3 regions of the Bacillus sp. LR_5 genome follow, and region 2 is predicted to be linked to each of the others. Evidence: riboswitches for the same ligand, from Rfam matches in the RefSeq annotation. Region 2 holds a riboswitch; each other region holds the start of a gene.

Region 1 (7,685 bases), on a different contig from region 2:
ATCCTGTAAGCCTTCCTGGTCGTCATCATAAACAATCTCTTCACTGCCGGTATGATCATGGAATCCGATAAATAAAGCGGTTGCAATTCCGGCGATCATCAGTGCGAGACATGCAAGGAAACTCTTCATGAAAACCCCTCCCCTTCATTAAGGATAGTGGGGACAATGCCATTCGTAAAGACCTGAAAGGAGAAGCTGATGAACAAAAAGAAGCTCTCAATCCGTTGGAAAATCACGATCTTATCCTATATACTCGTCATTTTCTCCTTTTTGATCGGCGGCATTGTGCTCATTGGCAATATCCAGCATACAGAGGAGCGGGAGCTGAAAAAACGTTTGATGAATACGGCCCGGACGGTGTCAGAGATGACAGAAGTGAAAGAGGCCTTGGCGAGAAACAAACAAACAGAAGCGGTTCGCCATGCGGTTGAAGAAATCAGGATGATTAATGAAGCAGACTATATTGTCGTCATGGATATGAATCACATCCGATATACGCATCCTGTCAGCACAAGCATCGGCAAGAAATCTAAGGGTGCAGACGAAGAGGCGGCGTTTGCGGAGCACATTTATTTCTCAGAAGCAAAGGGTGAGATCGGCACGGCGGTCCGGGCTTTTTATCCGGTGAAGGATCATGATCTGAACCAGATTGGCGTGGTGCTTGTCGGGAAAACACTGCCGGGGATCGCAGACATCCTGCTTCATTTAAAGCGAGATATTACATTCATCGTTGTGCTGACACTAGGCTTCGGCCTTGCAGGGTCCTTTCTGCTGGCGCGCCATATCAAAAAACAAATGTTTCAGCTTGAGCCACATGAGATTGTCCGAATGTATGAAGAACGGACAGCGACGTTTCACTCAATGAATGAAGGCGTAATTGCCATTGACAATCGACTTATCATTACAATTTTCAATGAAAAAGCGAAACAGATCTTTGAGGTGCAGGGGGATTTGGTCGGGAAGGTGATTTGGGACGTTCTCAAGGATTCGCGCCTGCCCGAAATCGTGGAGCGGAACAAAGCGGTTTATAATGAAGAAATTCGCGTCAGCGGAAAGGTCATCATGAGCAGCAGAATTCCGATTGTCATGAAGAAAAAAGTCATCGGCGCCGTCGCTATTTTTCAGGACAGAACGGAAGCCGCCAAGATGGCAGAGGAATTGACGGGCGTCAAAAACTTTGTGGAGGCGCTCCGCGTTCAAAACCATGAGCATATGAATAAGCTGCATACAATCGCCGGCCTCATCCAGCTGGGGAAATCTGAAAAAGCCTTGCAGCTTGCATTCCAGGCATCAACTGAGCAGGAAAATGTGACTGAATTTCTGCACCGCTCGATTCAAAATGACGCCGCGGCGGGCCTTCTATTAAGTAAAATCAGAAGAGGAAGGGAGCTCGGCATTGCTGTTCATATTGATGAAAACAGCAGCCTTCAGCAATTTCCCGAGCATGTTGACCAGCATGATATCGTCGTGCTTTTGGGGAATCTGATTGAAAATGCCTTCGGCTCATTTGAAACCGTTCAATCTGATGACAAACGAATTGACATTAGTATCGAACAAACGGATGATATCCTTGCTATTTTAATAGAAGATAACGGCTGCGGGATTGAACCGACACACATGCCGCACCTTTACGACAAAGGATTTACGGTCAATAAAACAGGCGGCACAGGCTATGGCCTGTATTTAGTAAAACAAATCACAGACAAAGGATCGGGCACGATAGAAGTTGATTCACACGCGGGACAGGGAACATCTTTTTCTATCGTTTTTCCAATGAAGGGGGAGGAAGCACAGCATGGCTCGTAAGGAATGGAAGGTTCTGCTCATTGAAGACGATCCGATGGTTCAAGAGGTAAACAAGGATTTCATCACAACTGTCAAGGGCTTTACTGTCTGTGCAACAGCGGGAAACGGAGAAGAAGGCATTAAGCTGATTAAAGAAAAACAGCCCGACCTCGTCATTCTCGATGTGTACATGCCGAAAAAAGACGGAATCAAAACCTTGCAGGAGATCAGAAAGCAAAAACTTGAAGTGGATGTCATCGTCGTTTCCGCTGCAAAAGACAAAGAAACGATCTCTCTTATGCTGCAAAATGGAGCGGCTGACTATATCTTAAAACCGTTTAAGCTTGAGCGAATGAGACAGGCACTTGAAAAGTACAAGCAATATAAACAAAAAATAGAAGCGAGCGATACGCTGTCCCAGGAACAGCTCGATGCGATCCTGAATATTCCGCAGCAGGCCGTACAGGATTTGCCGAAAGGGCTGAATCATTTCACGATGAATGAAGTTACTGCTTTTTTGAAACAGCAAACTGCATCTCTTTCTGCGGAAGAGGTCGCCAAGGCGCTCGGCATCGCCAGAGTGACAGCTAGACGATACCTTGATTATCTTGAAAAAACCGGAACCATTAAATTGGACGTTCAATACGGCGGAGTCGGCAGGCCCGTCAACCGCTACGTGTTTAAAGGATAAATCTGAGACCAAAAAGACCAAAATGTCCGTTATGATCATAAACTTCCCCAGACTGTATGAAAACGCTATCATTCTAGTAAGAAAGACACAAAGGTGAATAGGACAGGGGGAATGCAGGATATGAAACTGTTTAAAAATTTAACAGTTCAGGTCATAACTGCGGTCATCATTGGGGTCATTGTCGGACTGGTCTGGCCGGATGTCGGCAAAGAAATGAAACCGCTTGGCGATACATTTATCAACGCTGTTAAAATGGTGATCGCCCCAATCATTTTCTTCACAATTGTTCTCGGGATTGCAAAAATGGGCGATATGAAGAAGGTTGGAAAAGTAGGGGGAAAAGCGTTTATTTATTTCGAGGTTGTCACTACCCTCGCACTCATTATCGGTTTATTTGTCGTCAATATCATGAAGCCGGGCGCGGGTCTTGATTACAGCAAGCTTGAAAAGGGAGATGTATCACAATACACGCAAAATGGCGGTCAGGGAATCGACTGGATTGAATTTATCACACACATTGTTCCGTCCAACATGGTTGATGCCTTCGCAAAAGGGGACATTTTGCAGGTCTTATTCTTTTCTATTCTTTTCGGAGTCGGTCTTGCAGCATTAGGTGAAAAGGGGAAAAGCGTGATTGATTTCTTCGACAAGATTTCTCACGTCTTTTTCAAAATCATCGGCTACATCATGCGTGCCGCGCCAATCGGGGCATTCGGGGCGATGGCGTATACGATCGGGCACTTCGGTCTCGATTCCATCAAGCCTCTGGCAAGCTTAATGATGTCTGTTTATATTACGATGTTCCTGTTCGTGTTTGTTGCTTTAAATCTCATCTGCAAGCTTTACGGATTCAGCCTGTGGAATTACCTGCGCTTCATTAAGGATGAGCTTCTGATCGTGCTTGGCACAAGCTCTTCAGAATCGGTGCTTCCGCGAATGATGGATAAAATGGAGCGCTACGGCTGTTCGAAATCGGTTGTCGGGCTTGTTATTCCGACGGGCTATTCATTTAACCTTGACGGCACATCCATTTATTTATCAATGGCGACGGTTTTTCTGGCACAGGTGTTTGGAGTAGACCTCAGCATCGGCCAGCAAATTACAATTATCCTCGTTCTGATGCTGACATCGAAGGGAGCAGCCGGTGTGACGGGAAGCGGATTTATCGTCCTTGCCTCAACACTGTCAGCGCTTCAGGTCATTCCGCTGGAGGGTCTTGCACTCCTGCTTGGGGTCGATCGTTTTATGAGTGAAGGAAGAGCGATTGTGAACCTGATTGGAAACGGAATCGCCACGATTATTGTTGCAAAAAGCGAAAATGAATTCGATGAAGCAAAAAGCATAGAGGCTGTTGAAGGCATGAAAAAAATGAAAACAGCAGTCTGAAAAAAAGAACGGCCCATCCATGGGGCCGTTTTTTTAATTGTTTAAGAATAATTAAGGTGAGGACAGAGACCTCAGCATTTTTTTGTTATATAATTTACAAATGGATACTATATTGAATGAAGGACGTTTGTCCTAACAGGAGTGTATAAATGGCCGCTTTAGTTAAATTTTTTCAGCACCCGGGAGTAAGGCGTTTTTCCGTCTTTGTCGTGTTAACTGGTGTGTTATACCTATTTAAGAGCATGATCAACTTAATATTGCTGACTTTCATTTTCGCATTTCTTATGGATCGTTTGGAGCTTGTCGTACGGCAGTTTTTAAGCCAGTTCTTCCGTGTGAGCCAGCGGGTGGTCATTACGTTTCTTTACATGTTGCTGGCTGTGCTGCTTACAGTCGGGGGGTTTGTATTTTATCCTGTCGTCGCGGCGCAGATTCAGCAGCTGGTAAAGCAGATTAAACATATTGCGTATCACCCGGATACCATCCCTTTCTTTGATGAGATCACCAGTGTTTTCGGAGATATTAATGTCAGTTCATATGTCAAAGAGGGTTTCAATGTGGTGTATACGTATCTGGCCGATATCAGCACATTCGGCTTGCAGATCGTAATGGCGCTCATTCTCAGCATGTTTTTCTTATTTGAGAAAAAACGGCTTTCTGAATTCATGGCGAAATTTAAAACGAGCAAACTGGCGGTCTTTTATGAGGAAATTGCTTTTTTCGGAAGCAAATTTGCAAGAACGTTCGGCAAGGTGCTTGAGGCTCAATTCATCATTGCGCTCGTCAACTGTATTCTGACGTTTATCGCGCTTTGGATTATGCATTTCCCGCAGCTGTTTGGGCTTTCTATTATGGTGTTCTTCCTTGGATTGATCCCTGTAGCAGGCGTCGTCATTTCTCTGATCCCGCTCAGTATTATCGCTTACAGCACTGGCGGCGGAATGTATGTGCTCTACATTGTGCTTGTCATATTCGCCATACATGCGATCGAAACGTATTTCTTAAATCCGAAGCTGATGTCTGCGAAAACGGAGCTGCCGATCTTTTTCACCTTCACAGTACTCATTTTCTCTGAGCACTTTTTCGGCATTTGGGGTCTAATTATCGGGATTCCGATCTTTGTGTTTCTCCTAGATATTCTTGATGTCACCAACAAGGAAGAAGGACCCAAAAGATTCCAAGAGAAAAGTAACAAAAAATAGTTTACAAAATTGGATCTTTTCTGTATAAATAAACTAAATCATACAATAGTAAGCCACACGCTTAATCCTTTTATAAGGAGTGGGGGACCCAATCTTTTGGGGTTAATTTTTCATCTGAAAAACGGACATCTCTTCGTCCGAACCCGTCAGCTAACCTCATCAGCGTGAAGAGAGAGTCCTGTGGTTTGAAGTTACAGCCAAAGCCCACGGGAGTCTCTCGCGGGCTTTTTTTCAAAAAAGGGAGGAATGCGGATGAAACTGGCTACAAAGATAATCATTGCATTGGTGCTAGGTGCGGTGACGGGGATTATTCTTAACGTAACATCACCTGAATTATTTGAAAATTTAAATAAGTTTGTATTCGGGCCGCTGGGCACTATCTTTTTAAACCTCATTAAAATGCTTGTCGTTCCGATTGTCTTTTTCTCATTGACACTCGGAGTAGCCGGGCTGGGCGATCCTAAGAAGCTTGGCAGAATCGGTGTAAAGGCGATTTCTTATTTTCTTGTCACGACAGCAGTGGCGATTACCATTGCCATCATTTTAGCTCTTGTCATCAAACCGGGAGAGTTTGGAACGTATGATACATCGTCTGCCGAATTCACTGCTGAAAAAGCGCCAAGTATTGCGGACACCCTGTTAAACATTATTCCGACCAACCCTGTGCAAGCGATGACGGAAGGAAATATGCTGCAAATTATCGCTTTTGCCATTTTTGTCGGGCTTGGGATTACAATGCTAGGAAAAAAAGCGGATATGCTTCTCAAAGTTGTTGAACAAGGAAATGAATTGATGATGTACCTGGTGAATCTTGTAATGAAGTTCGCTCCGTATGGTACATTCGGTCTGATTGCGACAGCTATCGGAAGCCAAGGGTTCAGCGCAATGAAAGCGATGGGCTTGTACATGATTGTGGTAACCCTTGCATTACTGATACATGCAGTCGTTACCTACGGATCTACGGTTGCGCTTATAGCCAGAAGAAATCCGATTACGTTCTTTAAAAATTTCTCAGAGGTAATGGTCGTTGCATTCAGTACTTCCAGCAGCAATGCGACCCTGCCGGTATCCATGGATGTGGCCCAGAAAAAATTAAAAGTGCCTGAGCCGATCAGCAGCTTCGTCCAGCCGCTCGGTGCTACAATTAATATGGACGGAACAGCCATCATGCAAGGGGTAGCCACTGTCTTCATTGCGCAGGTATTCGGGCATGATCTGACATTCACTCAGCTGCTGATGGTGATACTGACGGCAGTGTTAGCAAGTGTCGGCACCGCTGGTGTTCCTGGAGTCGGCTTGATTATGCTCGCCATGGTGCTTCAATCTGTCGGCCTGCCTGTCGAGGGAATCGGATTAATTCTTGGAATTGACCGTCTGCTTGATATGCTCCGTACAGTGGTGAACACAACAGGAGACGCGGCCTGCGCCGTCATTATTACAGAAACAGAAAAGAACAAACAGCCTGAGCAAACGCCGACTCTATCGGTTTAACCAAACATTTGGAAGCAACAAATGCTATAATACAAACAGTGCCTAATTTTTGGGCACTGTTTATTTTTTGTCGAAAAAGGAGGAAGGCTTTATGGCTGAGCCGATTTTACATATTGAAGGCCTCGATAAAAAGATTGGGTCTAAACAGATTTTAAAACAGATCAGAATGGACGTCATGGAGGGCGAAATCATCGGCCTGCTCGGTCCTAATGGTTCCGGAAAAACAACACTCATCCGTATCATCGTCGGGTTATTAAAACAAAACAGCGGAAGTGTGACAATCAGCGGATTTCAGCATGATACAGAGTTTGAAAAAGCGATGGAAGCGGTTGGAGCGATCGTCGAAAATCCTGAGTTCTATCCGTACCTGACAGGATGGGAAAACCTCAAGCACTTTGCGAATATGCACAAAAAAATAACGGATGAACGGCTTGATGAAGTAGTGGAACGTGTAGGGCTGACATCAGCGATTCATGATAAGGTGAAAACCTATTCCCTTGGCATGCGCCAGCGTCTTGGTATTGCACAAGCGATTCTTCACCGGCCGAAGCTTCTTATTTTAGATGAACCGACAAACGGTCTTGATCCCGCCGGCATGAAGGATTTTCGCGATCATATTAAGGAGCTCGCAGAAAAGGAAGGAACAGCAGTCCTGTTCGCCACTCACTTATTGCGTGAGGTTGAAGATCTGTGTGACCGTGTCATCATCATTCAAAAAGGCGAGATCAAAGCGGAAGTCAGCTTACATGGAACAGATCAAAAAACAGAAAAAGCGATCATTGAAGTGCAGCCGGAAGAAAAAGCGCTCAATTGGCTGGCAGGCAATCAATATCAAGCAGAGCGGCAAGACGGGGCGATTGTTGTTGAGGTAGCAAAAGAAAACATTCCGGAGCTGAATCGTTCACTTGTCGGACAAGACCTGAATGTCTTTTCCATTACGCCTTATACGCAATCACTTGAAGATGAATTCATAAAAGCGACAACTGTTCATCAAGAGGAGGGAGAAGAGCTTGTCTAAATTAATTTGGAATGAACATATGAAACTTTTTAATCGGAAGGTCACGTTGGTATCTCTTATCCTGATGGCGGTCTTTCAATTTTTCATGGCCTTGATCATTAAACGGATTGTC
Region 2 (7,685 bases):
CTGCAAACATCAGGATATGCTACAGACCCTGACTACGCTGACAAAATCAGTGCTATTGTGGAAAAATACGATTTAGATGAGTACGATGAGGTAAATCCATCCCTCAAATCTGTGGATTTAAACGCCTCTATTAAAGACAGTGCCGTTCAAGACGTATGGTCCAAGCCTTCTACTGATGATCGGTCCATAAGGCTTACCTCTGCCCAATCTTACGTCGGCAAAGACATAAAGGTTGTGTCTAAAAAACAGAAAGGCCAGTCTGTATGGTACCAATTCCAAATCAATGATAAACTTATTGGCTGGATTGATGATTCAGCTGTTGAAATAAAGGAGGCAACCTAAGCCCTTTTTACTGGTATTTTTAATTCTTTGTTCCATTCCGGGGAATTTGAGGTATAATATTCCACGGAAGTTATCACTTTTTAACTATGCTTTCGGGAGGGAACAAAGGTGCAGAAATATAGACGCAGAAACACGGTTGCCTTTACAGTATTAGCTTATTTTACTTTTTTTGCGGGAGTATTTTTGTTTAGTATCGGACTCTATAATGCTGATAATCTGGAACTCAATGAAAAAGGTTATTACATCGCTGTTATGATACTTGTAGCAGTTGGTGCGATTCTTACACAAAAAGTAACCCGTGATAACGCGGAAGATAACGAAATCATCGCGGAACAGGAAAAAAGACAAAATCAATCTCATATCGAATCATAAAAAAATCCGGCGACTGCACGCCGGATTTTTTGATATCACCCTGTAAACACTTCGCCGTCAGGGTAACGGATATTTGATTGCTCTGTTTTTGCGAATGAAAACACGAACGTTAAAGGACCAATTCTTCCGATAAACATGATGACAATAATGATACACTTGCCAGCTGTTGTCAGTTCAGGAGTAAGCCCCATCGTAAGGCCGACAGTTCCGAATGCGGAAAAGGTTTCAAACACAATTTGAAGAAATGGCGCTTGTTCTGTGATCGTCAGGGCGAAAATCCCTAAAAACACGATGAACAAACTGGTGACACTCACAGCTAAAGCTTTAATGATAATCGGATATTTGATGGAACGGCGGAAAATAACCGTTTCTTTTTTACCTCTCAAGTAAGCAATAACAGATGTTAAAATCACGATGAACGTAGTCAGCTTAATGCCGCTCGCCGTTGATGCGCTTCCTGCTCCGATAAACATCAATAATAAAGTAAATACAATTGTTCCTTCTCTCATGCTTCCAAAATCTAGAGAATTGAAGCCTGCGGTTCTCGGCGTCACTGCCTGAAAATAGGACGCCCACAGTTTATCGACTATATGCAGGTGGCCGAGCGTGCCGGGGTTGCTGTATTCTAAAATAAAGACCGTAAGCATAGCAATCGCATTCAACATCAGCGTTCCTGTAAGCATGAGCTTTGTATGTAAAGAAAAAGCTTTAAAACGCCGATTTTTCATCACATCAAACAGAACCGTAAATCCGATCCCTCCTGTAATAAATAAGAAAGTAATCACGAGGTTCACTGTAGGATCGCCAACGTAGCTCATCAAATTATCAGGCCACAGCGAAAACCCGGCATTGTTAAAAGCAGAAATTGCGTGAAACAAACTTGCAAACAAGCCGGATGACCAGCCGTACTGAGGTACAAGCCGGATGGATAAAATGAGTGCTGCTATCAATTCAATACTGATCGAAAACATAAACAGGACTTTGACAAGGCCAATGACACCGCCGATTGTCGGCTGGTTTAAGGCTTCCTGGACGAGCATTCGTTCTTTTAAGCCGATTTTTTTTCCTAATATCATGACGATCAAGACCGCAAATGTCATAAATCCAAGCCCGCCAATCTGAATCAGCCCCATAATAACTGTTTGCCCGAATACCGTAAATTGAGTACCGGTATCGACAACAGCAAGCCCTGTAACAGTTGTAGCGGAAGCCGCAGTAAAAAGGGCATCTATCCATGACAATGGCTTCGTAGTGGAAATCGGAAGCATTAATAGGACAGCCCCGATGATAATGGTAAGGAAAAAACCAATGGCAAGCACTTGAGGCGGTGTAAACCGAACCCATTTGATCACTTTATCCCTTTGAAGTGTCACTTTTGTCTACATCCCTTCGTTTTCAAAACGTTTAATATCCTTTTTGTGGCCCATGATCACCAGGCAATCTTGCTCGTGAATGATGTCTTCAGGCGCGGGGGAAAGACAGATATCTCCATGATGTTTGATGGCCAGGATCGTGCAGCCGTACTTTGCTCTTACATTCAGGTCAATAATCGATTTTGAATCAAGCTTGCGCGTAGCCAACAGCTCGACAATACTGTATTCATCAGATAGATCAATGTAATTCAAAACATTTTCGTCTGAAAGGCTTTGTGCGATTTTAACTCCCATATCTTTTTCAGGATGAATAATCCGGTCAGCGCCGATTTTTTCAAGCACCTTGTGATGATAATAGTTTTGAGCCTTCACCCAAATATTTGGAATATCAAGCTCCTTTAATAATAGGGTGGTCAGCGTACTCGCTTGAATATTTGCTCCGATGGCAACAATCACATATTCAAAATTGCGTATTCCTAATGAAAGCAATTCGTTTTCTTCGGTGGCGTTGGCAATTACCGCATGAGTGGCGTAAGAAGCATATGCATTGACCTTTTCTTCGTTGATATCAACCGCAAGGACCTCATGCCCCATTCTATGAAGTTCTTTACAAATGCTGCCGCCAAACCGGCCCAGCCCGATCACGGCAAATTGCTTATTTTTAATTCTTCCCAATGTTCATATCTCCCTTAGTGAATTAACGTTTTTGAAGCAAAAAAGACCATTGCAAAGAATGGTCGATAATAGACCTCCTCTCTGTATACGCCTACGAGGTTAGCTGTCGGATTAGGGATTCAGAGTACCCCCTCTTACTTAGTAAGATTCACCCCAAGGCTGTTAAAAAAACAGCCAATCGTTGGTTCCCCCGTTCGTGTTTGATTAAGCGGTAAAAGAGACTGTATGAAATTGAACACTCAAGAATTTACTCCTGTTTCTAGTGTTTGTCAATTTAAATTTTAAACCAGAAAAAAGATAACGGGAATTAGAGAAAAAGGGGAGGGTAAAACGCAAAAAAGACCGGCGTTAACCGGTCTTTTACATTAGTTGCAACCGCAAGGCTGAGTCGGAGGAGTGCTGCGCTTAGCCACGTCAATGCTGGCTTCTGCGTAAAATTTATTTCCAATGCTTAATGATTTATTCTCTGCACGGAAAGTATATGTACCTGCGGCAGGAAGTGTTTTGTTATTCAGTTTTAATTTGAATTCGCCAGCTCCTAACAAATCAAGTGCCAAAGGAACTCTTACTGTTTTCCCGTTATTGAGGATCTGTGTTGTACGCAAGGCATTTCCGTTCAATGTGTCTTTCGTGTTTGCAGTAAATCCGCTTGGCAATGTAAACTCCATAACGCCAAGGCTGAGAAGCGTGTTTGGACGGTAAGTCAATTCGATATCTGAGAAAGACCATTCCGTTTTGCTGGCGCCAGTGATTGTTGCGAACAATGAAGCTGTAGACTGTGTTCTCATAGTAGATTCAGTATGAGCTTTAGTTGATGTAGATTCAGCCGCGAAAGAAGCTGTAGGTGCAGAAACGAGTAACCCGAGACTTAATGCACTAATTGCCAAAGAAGATAATAATTTGCGTTTCATAACAAAATTCCCCCTAAAAAATGATAAATTAAACAGGCCTGCCCGCTTTTCACCTCCTCTGAAGGCCAAATACAAATTTTACCTACATAAAATTACCATCAAATATTTTGGAAGTAAATGGGGTGTTTTTCCCGTATTTTTCAAATTTGTAGTAGTTACATCAAAAAAACGCCTGGTTTCCCAGGCGTTTTCTGCTTTACTTTGTTTCGATCGGTATAAATTTAAAAATTTCTCCGGTCTGCACCGATTCAGCAAGCCGTTTCAGCCAGTCATAGTAAGCTTTAGAGCTTTCCAGCTGATCATATAACTGCAGTGCTTCATTTTTGATATCCTCATCGAGATCTTCCTTGCTTAAAACCTTTTGTAAATCAGCTTGTGCTTCCTCGATCGCTGTTACATTCACTTGAACCTCCCGCTCCCATTTAGGTGGAAAGAAATTTGTGAAAAATTTAAAGAAATCCTTCTCAGCCACAAATGTATGCTTGCGGATGCCCCGGTGAAATGTTTTTTTCACTACATTTAAGTCTTGAAGCTTTTTGACGCCAGTGCTCATGCTTGGTTTGCTCATTTGCAACTCCTCACGCATTTCGTCAAGCGTCATCTCATCCCTCATATACATCGTCCCATATAAAATCCCGACACTGCGGGTAATTCCGTAAAGATCCATCGTTTCAGCAATGGAGTCAATAACAAGATCCCGAGCCTGTTCTATAGCTGCAAATTCTGGATTTTCATCCATACTGACCCTCTTTTCCTTTAGAAAATTAAATTCGTTAAGTTATTTCTTTATGTTCTTTATCTTAACGAAACATGAGGAAAAGTCAAAAAGAAAAATCAAAATGGGACTTTGACAGTTTAAAAACCATATGTTAGATTAAGGTTGTTAAAAACATTAAATTTTTATTTAACAAACTTTATTTACGTCAAGGAGGCTTATATGAGTCAAACATTATTCATTGACGGAGAATGGATCAGTGCCGAAAAAGAACAGATCCGCAGTATTATCAACCCATTTAATCAAGAAGAAATTGCAACTGTAAGCGAGGGAGGGCGAGAGGACGCCATCAAAGCAATCGCAGCCGCACGCAGAGCATTTGACAAAGGAGAATGGTCTTCGCTATCCGGGCTTGAACGCGGAAAAATTGTTCTGAAAATTGCGGAATTAATCAGACGCGACCTTGAGGAGCTGGCTGAGCTTGAATCTCTTGATACAGGAAAAACACTCGAAGAAAGCAAGGCCGATATGGACGATATCGCCAATGTTTTTCAATATTACGCCGGCTTGGCAGACAAAGATGGCGGAGAGATCATTTCATCTCCGATTCCTGATTCAGAAAGCAAAATTATTAGGGAGCCAATCGGGGTTTGCGGCCAGATCACTCCATGGAATTATCCGCTCCTTCAAGCGAGCTGGAAAATCGCCCCTGCACTGGCCGCAGGAAACACAATCGTCATGAAGCCGAGTGAGATTACGCCGCTGACGACAATCAAAGTCTTTAAGCTGATGGAAGAAGCCGGTGTTCCAAAAGGTGTCGCGAATCTTGTCCTTGGACCGGGAGCCACAGTAGGCGATGAACTTGCCGTAAACAAAGACGTCGATTTGATTTCGTTTACGGGCGGAATTGAAACAGGCAAAAGCATCATGCGGGCGGCAAGCGGAAACGTCAAAAAGATCGCGCTTGAATTGGGCGGGAAAAATCCAAATATTGTTTTCAAGGACGCGGATTTAGAAGTTGCGGTTGATCAGGCCTTAAACGCTGTATTTTTCCACGCCGGCCAAGTATGCTCTGCAGGTTCCCGCTTGCTTGTTGAGGATGCCATTCATGATCAATTTTTGGCGGAGCTGGTCAAACGGGCAAAACGCATAAAACTCGGAAACGGTTTTCATGCTGAGACAGAAAGCGGTCCGCTTATTTCGGCGGAGCACAGGGCAAAGGTAGAAAAATATGTAGAGATCGGAATAGAGGAAGGCGCGAAGCTGGAGACAGGAGGCAAACGCCCGGAAGATCCTGAGCTTCAAAACGGCTTTTTCTATGAACCTACTATTTTCTCAAACTGTAATTCTGACATGAGAATCGTTCAGGAAGAGGTTTTCGGTCCTGTATTGACAGTCGAAACCTTCAGCTCTGAAGAAGAGGTAATCGAGCTTGCGAATGATACCATCTATGGCTTGGCTGGAGCGGTATGGTCAAAAGACATTGAAAAGTGCGAACGGGTAGCTGCCCGCTTGAGAATGGGAACCGTTTGGATCAACGATTTTCATCCGTACTTTGCACAAGCGCCATGGGGCGGATATAAGCAATCCGGGTTCGGACGCGAGCTTGGAAAAATAGGCCTTGAAGAATACACAGAAGTCAAACATGTATACCGCAATACAAAACCGGCAGCGGTTAACTGGTTCAATTCATAAGAGGGGGAGATTGATCATGACATTAAATATGAAGGTAGAAAGCATGCAGAAATTCCACACATTTGAAATTCCGACTGTGATTAAGCATGGAATCGGAGCCATCAAGCATACGGGTGAGGAAGTAGCTGCACTGGGCGTTTCAAAAGCGCTCCTTGTCACAGACCCAGGGATTTATAAAGCCGGTGTTGCTGATCCTGTAATCGAATCACTTAAAGAAGCAGGCATTGAAGTGGTGCTCTTTAATAAAGTTGAGCCAAACCCGCCTGTCCGTCTGGTGAATGAAGGATCTGAGCTTTACAAAAAAGAGAACTGTAATGGTTTGGTGGCAGTCGGAGGCGGAAGCTCCATGGATACAGCAAAAGCAATCGGAGTAGAAGCGACTCACGAAGGAAGCGTGCTTGATTATGAAGCGGCAGATGGGAAAAAACCGCTGGAAAACCGCATTCCTCCGCTGACGACAATTCCCACTACAGCTGGAACAGGATCAGAAGTAACCCAATGGGCGGTTATCACAGATGAAGAAAGAGAATTCAAATTCAACACGGGCGGTCCGCTGATTGCAGCGCACTTGACCATCATTGATCCTGAGCTTCATGTTTCAATGCCTCCGCATGTAACAGCTATGACGGGAATTGATGCGCTCGCCCATGCCATTGAGTGCTATACAATGAAATTTGCACAGCCAATCACGGATGCGGTTGCCTTAATGGCGATTGAGTATGCCGCTCATTACATTAAGAGGGCATTTGCTGACGGAGAGGATCTGGAAGCAAGGTATGGAATGGCGCAGGCTGCGATGCTTGCCGGCCTTTCTTACGGAAGTGAATCAGCGGGCGCGGCTCATGCGATGAGCCAAACGCTTGGCGGTATTATCCCAGTCGCTCACGGCCAATGTGTAGCGGCGATGATGGGCCCTGTCATGGAATACAACTGGAAGGGCTATCCTGAGAAGTTTGCGCGTATTGCGAAAGCGTTCGGTATTGATACAAGCAAGATGACAACAGAAGAAGCTGCGAAAGCATCTGTCAATTGGATGTATGATCTGGTCGAAGATTTAGAAGTGCCGACTTTAGAAGAGCAGGGAGTATCACCTGATATGATCGAACGCTTGTCTAAAGAAGCAATGAAAGATCCGCAAACCTTCGGAAACCCTAGAGATTTAAATGAAAAAGCATACAACTGGATCTACAAGCGCTGCTTTAACCTTACGCCTAAAACTGTATAATCAAAATCCCGCTCCTTTACAGAGCGGGATTTTTTGGGATAATGAAGCATAGGTGGAAATTTTAGATAAGAAGGAAGGTGCCAGCTGATGTGGAAGCGTATGACTGCAAAAGCGGAAGGCTTATATATCGCAGATACAAAAAGCTTCGTAACAAAGCAAATGGACAAGCTTGATTTTGATTATGGCGGCATCCCCGGCGACTTGCATTTTGGCCTGACCAAAAAAGCGGGAGCCAGAGAACCAATGTTTTCAAGAGGGACTGAAATTTTCAACCGCAGACAAATTTCAATTGTTTCAATAGAGGAATGCAACGAAATCGCTTTAAAAATGGGAGTGCCGAGAATTTTGCCGGAATGGCTCGGGGCGAATGTGGCAGT
Region 3 (7,685 bases), on a different contig from region 2:
ACGGTTGGAACAAGTGACTTCACATCGGTGAATCCAATATTGATCGGCAATATGGCCTTTGCTTTATTAGTCCCGGCAGGACCGCTGTTGAGGAAAAAATTCGGTGCCCGTCCAATCTATCTGGCTTCATTACCCGTTTTTATACTTGGCTCACTGCTTTTCGCATTTTCCAGCGATATTGCATGGATGGCGGCAGGGCGCTTTTTACAGGGGGCGGCTACAGGTGTCATGCTGATGATTATGATTCCAATGCTTGTCCTGTCATTTCCGATTGACCGCAGGAACTACGCACTGCTGGTGCTAATCGGGGGATTTTATGGCTCTGTTATCATCGGCACGATTCTGGGAACGATTGCAACAAGCTACGGGCATTGGAGATGGCTGTTTTACATCTTTGGCGCGCTGTCACTGATCGGTGTCGCGGTGAGCTATTTCTTTCTTCATGATGAGCATCATGGATCGGCAGAACAAGAACAGCCGCTAGATCGTGCAGGAATCATTTTATCTGTGTGCCTTGCTGCAGCCTCAGCGGTTACATTCATTTTTCTGCAAAAATGGGGACTTTCATCAGGTTATGTATGGACTGGTTTTGGGGTGACGTTATGTTTGCTCCTTGTTCTATTGATTGTGGAATATAAAGTGAGAAATCCTTTCATTTCTATTAAACTGATGCTGCTGCCAAAACCGGTGCTCGGTTTATTCATTATAGCTGCAGGAACGATAACGGTAGCTGTCAGCCTTTCTGCTTTTCAGGGATTGCTCCGTCAAATGTATGATATTTCTCAGGAGCATCTCATTCTTTTAAACTTAACTCTTTTAATCGGAGTGGCGATCGCCGCCATTGTGAGCGCTTTGTTTTATGATAAAGTCGGACCCGGGGTGCTCGGTATTATAGGTGCTCTTATTCTCGTGTTTGTGAATTTTCAATGGCTGCATATGCAGGATCAATCGTCTCTCTATATGTTTGCAGTGCTGTTTATCATGCTTGCCGCTGGAACGGGACTGACAGTGGCCGCAGGGCTGATGGGAGCTGCTATGGGCGGCCCGCTGCCTGATTTGGTCAAGAGAATGACAGCTGTTCAGTTTTTAAGATTGTTTGTCTATATGGGAGTTCCAATCCTCATCGGCTTTTTCACGAAAAAAGATGCTGCCAGACAAAGCGGTTCGATGCAGGATTCTATGATGACTGCTTATCATGATCTCTTTTTCATTTCTTTTATTCTGAGTGTGCTGCTCGTTTGCCTGTCATTCTGTATGAACGCTACAGGTAAGGGGCACAAGTTGGCACATAAAACGCATGATAAAGCGAAAACAGTTCCGAAAGAACCAGCCGTTTCAACACAAGGACTATCAAAAGCTGCTGTTACATCACATAAAGTGATACATGATACAGAATACCGTAATGTACTCAGAAATTTACAAAAATAGATACACGATCAAAACCTTTTCCTTGAGGGAAAGGTTTTTTGTTTGCAATCTTTTCCCAACTTTGTCCCTAAAGAATTGAAAAATATTAGAAGTGCAAGTAAAATTCTAAAAGGTAGATTCTTTTACATTCGTAATCTTTTAACTCGAAGGAAGGTTTTCATGGCCCGTAAAAAACTGAAAAAACGTAGACTCTTCATTTCACTATTTTTCATTGTATCGATTCCGCTAGCCCTGTTTGTTTTAGCGACAACGTTATCAAAACCGATAGAAACATCCAAAGAACCCGAAGAAATTGATGAACAGCAGGTATTTATAGACAGCCTGTCCGGACATGCACAAATTTTGTATGAGAAATATCATGTCCTCCCCAGCATCACGATCGCTCAGGCCATACTCGAATCCGACTGGGGGAACAGCGAGCTTGCTGCTCAGGCCAACAACCTTTTTGGCATAAAAGGAAATTATAAAGGCCATCATGTCACGATGGAAACGGACGAATTTGAAAAAGGGAAAAGAAAAACCATTCGAGCGAAGTTTCGAAAATACAGCACGTTTTTTGAATCTATGGATGACCACGCCCAATTGTTTGTCCGCGGCACATCGTGGAATAAAAAGAAGTATAAACCGGTGCTTGAGGCCGGGGATTATAAGGAAGCGGCAACTGCATTGCAAACATCAGGATATGCTACAGACCCTGACTACGCTGATAAAATCAGCGCTATTGTGGAAAAATACGATTTAGATGAGTACGATGAGGTAAATCCATCGCTCAAATCAGTGGATTTAAAAGCCGCCATTAAAGACAGTGCCGTTCAAGACATATGGTCCAAGCCTTCTACTGATGATCGGTCCATAAAGCTCACCTCTGCCCAATCTTACGTCGGCAAAGACATAAAGGTTGTATCTAAAAAGCAGAAAGGCCAGTCCGTATGGTACCAATTTCAAATCAATGATAAACTCATCGGCTGGATTGATGATTCAGCTGTTGAAATAAAGGAAGCAACCTGAGCCCTTTCTCCTGGTATTTTTAATTCTTTGTTCCATTCAGGGGAATTTGAGGTATAATATTCCACGGAAGTTATCACTTATTGACTATGCTTTCAGGAGGGAACAAAGGTGCAGAAATATAGACGGAGAAACACGGTTGCCTTTACAGTACTAGCTTATTTCACTTTTTTTGCGGGAGTATTTTTGTTTAGTATCGGACTCTATAATGCTGATAATCTGGAACTCAATGAAAAAGGCTATTACATCGCTGTTATGATACTTGTAGCGGTCGGTGCGATTCTTACACAAAAAGTGACCCGTGATAATGCAGAGGATAACGAAATCATCGCGGAACAGGAAAAAAGACAAAATCAATCTCATATCGAATCATAAAAAATCCGGCGCCTAAATCGCCGGATTTTTTGTTATTACCCCGTAAACACCTCGCCGTCAGGGTAACGAATATTTGATTTCTCTGTTTTCGCAAATGAAAACACGAACGTCAAAGGACCAATTCTTCCGATGAACATGATAACAATAATGATACATTTCCCCGCTTCTGTAAGTTCAGGAGTCAATCCCATCGATAAACCGACAGTTCCGAATGCGGAAAAAGTTTCAAACACAATTTGAATAAACGGCGCTTGCTCTGTGATCGTCAGGGCGAATATCCCTAAAAACACGATGAACAAACCGGTGACGCTCACAGCTAAAGCTTTAATGATAATCGGATATTTGATGGAGCGGCGGAAAATAACCGTTTCTTTTTTACCTCGCAAATAAGCGATCACAGACATTAAAATCACGATGAACGTAGTCAGCTTAATGCCGCTCGCCGTTGAAGCACTGCCTGCTCCGATAAACATTAATAATAAAGTAAATACAATCGTTCCTTCTCTCATACTTCCAATATCAAGAGAATTGAAGCCAGCGGTTCTTGGCGTCACAGCTTGAAAATAGGAAGCCCATAGTTTATCTCCTATATGCAGGTGGCCGAGCGTGCCGGGATTGCTGTACTCTAAAATAAAGATCACAAGCATAGCGACCGCATTCAGAATCAGGGTTCCTGTCAGCATGATTTTCGTATGTAGAGAAAAGGCTTTAAATCGCCGATTTTTCATAATGTCAAACAGAACGGTAAATCCGATTCCTCCTGTGATAAATAAGAAAGTAATCACTAGGTTAACTGTAGGATCGCCAACGTAGCTCATCAAATTATCCGGCCACAACGAAAACCCGGCATTGTTAAAAGCAGATATTGAGTGAAACAGACTGGCAAACAAGCCGGATGCCCAACCATACTGGGGCACAAGCCTGATGGATAAGATGAGTGCTGCTATCAACTCAATACTGATGGAAAACAGAAACAGGACTTTGACAAGGCCTATGACGCCGCCGATTGTCGGCTGGTTTAAGGCTTCCTGAACCAGCATTCGTTCTTTTAATCCGATTTTTTTCCCTAATATCATGACGATCAAAACAGCAAAAGTCATAAATCCAAGCCCGCCGATCTGAATCAGCCCCATGATGACAGTTTGCCCGAAAAGTGTAAATTCTGTACCGGTATCGACAACTGCAAGCCCTGTAACGGTTGTAGCCGAAGCTGCAGTAAAAAGGGCATCTATCCATGACAATGGCTTCATTGTAGAAATCGGAAGCTTTAACAGCACAGCCCCGATGATAATGGTAAGAAAAAAACCAATTGCAAGCACTTGAGGCGGTGTAAAACGAACCCATTTGATCACTTTATCCTTTTGAAGTGTCACCTATGTCTACATCCCTTCGTTTTCAAAACGTTTAATATCCTTTTTGTGCCCCATGATCACCAGGCAATCCTGTTCGTGTATGATGTCTTCAGGTGCGGGAGAAAGACGGATATCTCCATGATGTTTAATGGCCAGGATCGTGCAGCCGTACTTCGCTCTTACATTCAGATCAATAATCGATTTTGAATCAAGCTTGTGTGTTGCCAGCAGCTCGACAATACTGTAATCATCAGATAAATCAATGTAATTCAAAACGTTCTCATCAGAAAGGCTTTGTGCGATCTTGACGCCCATATCCTTTTCAGGATGAATAATGCGGTCAGCGCCGATTTTTTCAAGCACCTTATGATGATAATGGTTTTGAGCCTTCACCCAAATATGTGGAATGTTAAACTCCTTTAATAATAGGGTGGTCAGGGTACTCGCTTGAATATTCGCTCCGATTGCAACGATCACATATTCAAAATTGCGTATTCCTAACGATAGCAATTCGTTTTCTTCGGTGGCGTTGGCGATCACCGCATGAGTTGCGTAAGAAGCGTATGCATTTACCTTTTCTTCGTTGATATCAATCGCAAGGACCTCATGGCCCATTCTGTGAAGCTCTTTGCAAATGCTTCCACCAAACCTGCCCAGTCCGATCACGGCAAATTGCTTATTTTTTATTCTTCCCAATGTTCATAACTCCCTTAGTGAAATTAACGTTTTGAAGCAAAAAAGACCATTTCGAAGAATGGCCGCTAATAGACCTCCTCTCTGTAAACGCCTACGAGGTTAGCTGTCGGATTAGGGATTCAGAGTACCCCCTCTTACTTAGTAAGATTCACCCCAAGGCTGTTAAAAAAACAGCCAATCGTTGGTTCCCCCGTTCGTATTTGATTAAGCGGTAAAAGAGACTGTATGAAATTGAACACTCAAGAATTTACTCCTGTTTCTAGAGTTTGTCAATTTAAATTTTAAACTAGAAAAAGATAACTGGAAAAAGAGGAAAAAGGGGGAGGTCAAAAACGTAAAAAAGACCGGCGTTAACCGGTCTTTTAGATTAGTTGCAGCCGCATGGCTGAGTCGGAGGAGTGCTGCGCTTAGCCACGTCAATGCTGGCTTCTGCGTAAAATTTATTTCCGATGCTCAATGATTTATTCTCCGCACGGAAAGTATATGTACCTGCGGCAGGAAGTGTTTTGTTATTCAGTTTTAATTTGAACTCGCCAGCTCCTAACAAATCAAGTGCCAGAGGGATTCTTACTGTTTTCCCGTTATTGAGGATCTGTGTTTCACGCAACGCACGTCCGTTCATTGTGTCTTTCGTATTTGCAGTAAATCCGCTTGGCAATGTAAATTCCATAACGCCAAGGCTGAGAAGCGTGTTTGGACGATACGTCAATTCGATATCTGAGAAAGACCATTCAGTTTTGCTGGCCCCTGTAATTGTTGCGAACAATGAAGCTGTTGACTGTGTTTTCATAGTAGACTCAGTATGAGCGGAAGTTGATTTAGATTCAGCCGCGAAAGAAGCTGAAGGTGCTGAAACGAGTAAACCGAGACTTAATGCACTGATTGCCAAAGAAGATAATAATTTGCGTTTCATAATAAAATTCCCCCTAAAAAGTTATAAAATATACAGGCCTGCCCGCTTTTCACCTCCTCTGAACGGCCAAATACAAATTTTACCTACATAAAATTACCATCAAACATTTTGGAAGTAAATGGGGTGTTTTTCCCGTATTTTTCAAATTTGTAGTAATTACATATAAAAGAACAAAAAAACGCCCGGTTTCCCAGGCGTTTCTGTTTTACTTTGTTTCAATCGGTATAAATTTAAAAATTTCCCCGCTTTGCACCGATTCAGCAAGCCGTTTCAGCCAATCATAATAAGCTTTAGAGCTTTCCAGCTGCTCGTATAACTGCAGTGCTTCATTTTTGATGTCCTCACTGAGACTGTCTTTGTTTAAAACCTCTTGTAAATCAGCCTGAGCTTCTTCAATTGCTGCTACATTTACCTGAACTTCCCGTTCCCATTTGGGCGGAAAGAAATTTGTGAAAAATTTGAAGAAATCTTTTTCAGCTACAAATGTATGCTTGCGGATGCCCCGGTGAAATGTTTTTTTCACTACATTTAAGTCCTGAAGCTTTTTGACGCCTGTGCTCATGCTTGGCTTGCTCATTTGCAATTCCTCACGCATTTCGTCAAGCGTCATCTCATCCCTCATATACATCGTCCCATATAGAATCCCGACACTGCGGGTAATTCCGTAAAGATCCATCGTTTCAGCAATGGAGTCGATAACAAGATCCCGAGCCTGTTCTATAGCTGCAAATTCTGGATTTTCATCCATACTGACCCTCTTTTCCTTTAGAAAATTAAATTCGTTAAGTTATTTCTTTATGTTCTTTATCTTAACGAAACATAAAGAAATGTCAAAAAGAAAAATCAAAATGGGGCTTTGACAGTTTAAAATTCGTATGTTAGATTAAGGTTGTTAAAAACGTTAAATTTTTATTTAACAAACTTTATTTACGTCAAGGAGGCTTATATGAGTCAAACATTATATATTGACGGAGAATGGATCAGTGCCGAAAAAGAGCAGATCCGCAGCATTATCAACCCATTTAATCAAGAAGAAATTGCAACCGTAAGCGAAGGAGGTCGAGAGGACGCCATCAAGGCAATCGCAGCCGCGCGAAGAGCATTTGACAAAGGAGAATGGTCATCTCTATCGGGGCTTGAACGCGGGAAGATTGTTCTGAAAATTGCGGAATTAATCAGGCGCGACCTTGATGAACTGGCTGAGCTTGAATCGCTTGATACTGGAAAAACACTCGAAGAAAGCAAGGCGGATATGGACGATATCGCCAATGTTTTTCAATATTACGCCGGATTGGCAGATAAAGATGGCGGAGAGATCATTTCATCTCCGATCCCTGATTCAGAAAGCAAAATCATCAGAGAGCCAATCGGGGTTTGCGGCCAGATTACGCCGTGGAATTATCCGCTCCTGCAAGCGAGCTGGAAAATCGCACCCGCACTGGCTGCAGGAAATACTATCGTCATGAAACCAAGTGAGATCACGCCGCTGACGACAATCAAAGTCTTTAAGCTGATGGAAGAAGCCGGTGTTCCAAAAGGTGTCGCAAATCTTGTTCTTGGACCGGGAGCCACAGTGGGCGACGAGCTTGCCGTAAACAAAGACGTCGATTTGATTTCGTTTACGGGTGGAATCGAAACAGGCAAAAAAATCATGCGGGCAGCAAGCGGAAACGTCAAAAAAATCGCACTTGAACTTGGCGGAAAAAATCCAAATATCGTTTTCAAGGACGCAGATCTAGAGGTTGCGGTCGATCAGGCATTAAACGCTGTATTTTTCCACGCCGGCCAAGTATGCTCAGCTGGTTCCCGCTTGCTTGTTGAAGATGCCATTCACGATCAATTTTTAGCAGAGCTTGTCAAACGGGCAAAACGCATAAAACTCGGAAATGGTTTTCACGCAGATACAGAAAGCGGCC

Evidence for each region. A riboswitch is a leader RNA that binds a small molecule or an ion and turns the genes downstream of it on or off. The one in region 2 is predicted to bind cyclic di-AMP.
Region 1: linked by a shared signal. The riboswitch ahead of RAC86_RS10340 (dicarboxylate/amino acid:cation symporter) and the one ahead of ktrA (potassium uptake protein KtrA) in region 2 are both predicted to bind cyclic di-AMP.
Region 3: linked by a shared signal. The riboswitch ahead of ktrA (potassium uptake protein KtrA) and the one ahead of ktrA (potassium uptake protein KtrA) in region 2 are both predicted to bind cyclic di-AMP.

Annotation. Positions count from the first base shown of each region.
Region 1 is NZ_JAVAXX010000035.1:7,139-14,823, reverse strand. It holds gene dctB (C4-dicarboxylate TRAP transporter substrate-binding protein DctB) at 1-129, opposite strand, end outside; gene dctS (two-component system sensor histidine kinase DctS) at 199-1,806, shown strand; gene dctR (two-component system response regulator DctR) at 1,796-2,476, shown strand; gene dctP (C4-dicarboxylate transporter DctP) at 2,597-3,862, shown strand; gene RAC86_RS10345 (AI-2E family transporter) at 4,012-5,064, shown strand; cyclic di-AMP (ydaO/yuaA leader) riboswitch at 5,113-5,243, shown strand; gene RAC86_RS10340 (dicarboxylate/amino acid:cation symporter) at 5,317-6,555, shown strand; gene RAC86_RS10335 (ABC transporter ATP-binding protein) at 6,647-7,573, shown strand; gene RAC86_RS10330 (ABC transporter permease) at 7,566-7,685, shown strand, end outside.
Region 2 is NZ_JAVAXX010000126.1:5,580-13,264, forward strand. It holds gene lytG (exo-glucosaminidase LytG) at 1-342, shown strand, start outside; gene RAC86_RS21705 (YiaA/YiaB family inner membrane protein) at 451-714, shown strand; gene ktrB (Ktr system potassium transporter KtrB) at 750-2,087, opposite strand; gene ktrA (potassium uptake protein KtrA) at 2,094-2,762, opposite strand; cyclic di-AMP (ydaO/yuaA leader) riboswitch at 2,835-2,983, opposite strand; gene bslA (biofilm surface layer hydrophobin BslA) at 3,128-3,673, opposite strand; gene gbsR (transcriptional regulator GbsR) at 3,870-4,412, opposite strand; gene betB (betaine-aldehyde dehydrogenase) at 4,611-6,083, shown strand; gene gbsB (choline dehydrogenase) at 6,100-7,308, shown strand; gene RAC86_RS21740 (MOSC domain-containing protein) at 7,396-7,685, shown strand, end outside.
Region 3 is NZ_JAVAXX010000169.1:6,324-14,008, reverse strand. It holds gene RAC86_RS25270 (MFS transporter) at 1-1,428, shown strand, start outside; gene lytG (exo-glucosaminidase LytG) at 1,588-2,436, shown strand; gene RAC86_RS25260 (YiaA/YiaB family inner membrane protein) at 2,545-2,808, shown strand; gene ktrB (Ktr system potassium transporter KtrB) at 2,844-4,181, opposite strand; gene ktrA (potassium uptake protein KtrA) at 4,188-4,856, opposite strand; cyclic di-AMP (ydaO/yuaA leader) riboswitch at 4,929-5,077, opposite strand; gene bslA (biofilm surface layer hydrophobin BslA) at 5,224-5,769, opposite strand; gene gbsR (transcriptional regulator GbsR) at 5,975-6,517, opposite strand; gene betB (betaine-aldehyde dehydrogenase) at 6,716-7,685, shown strand, end outside.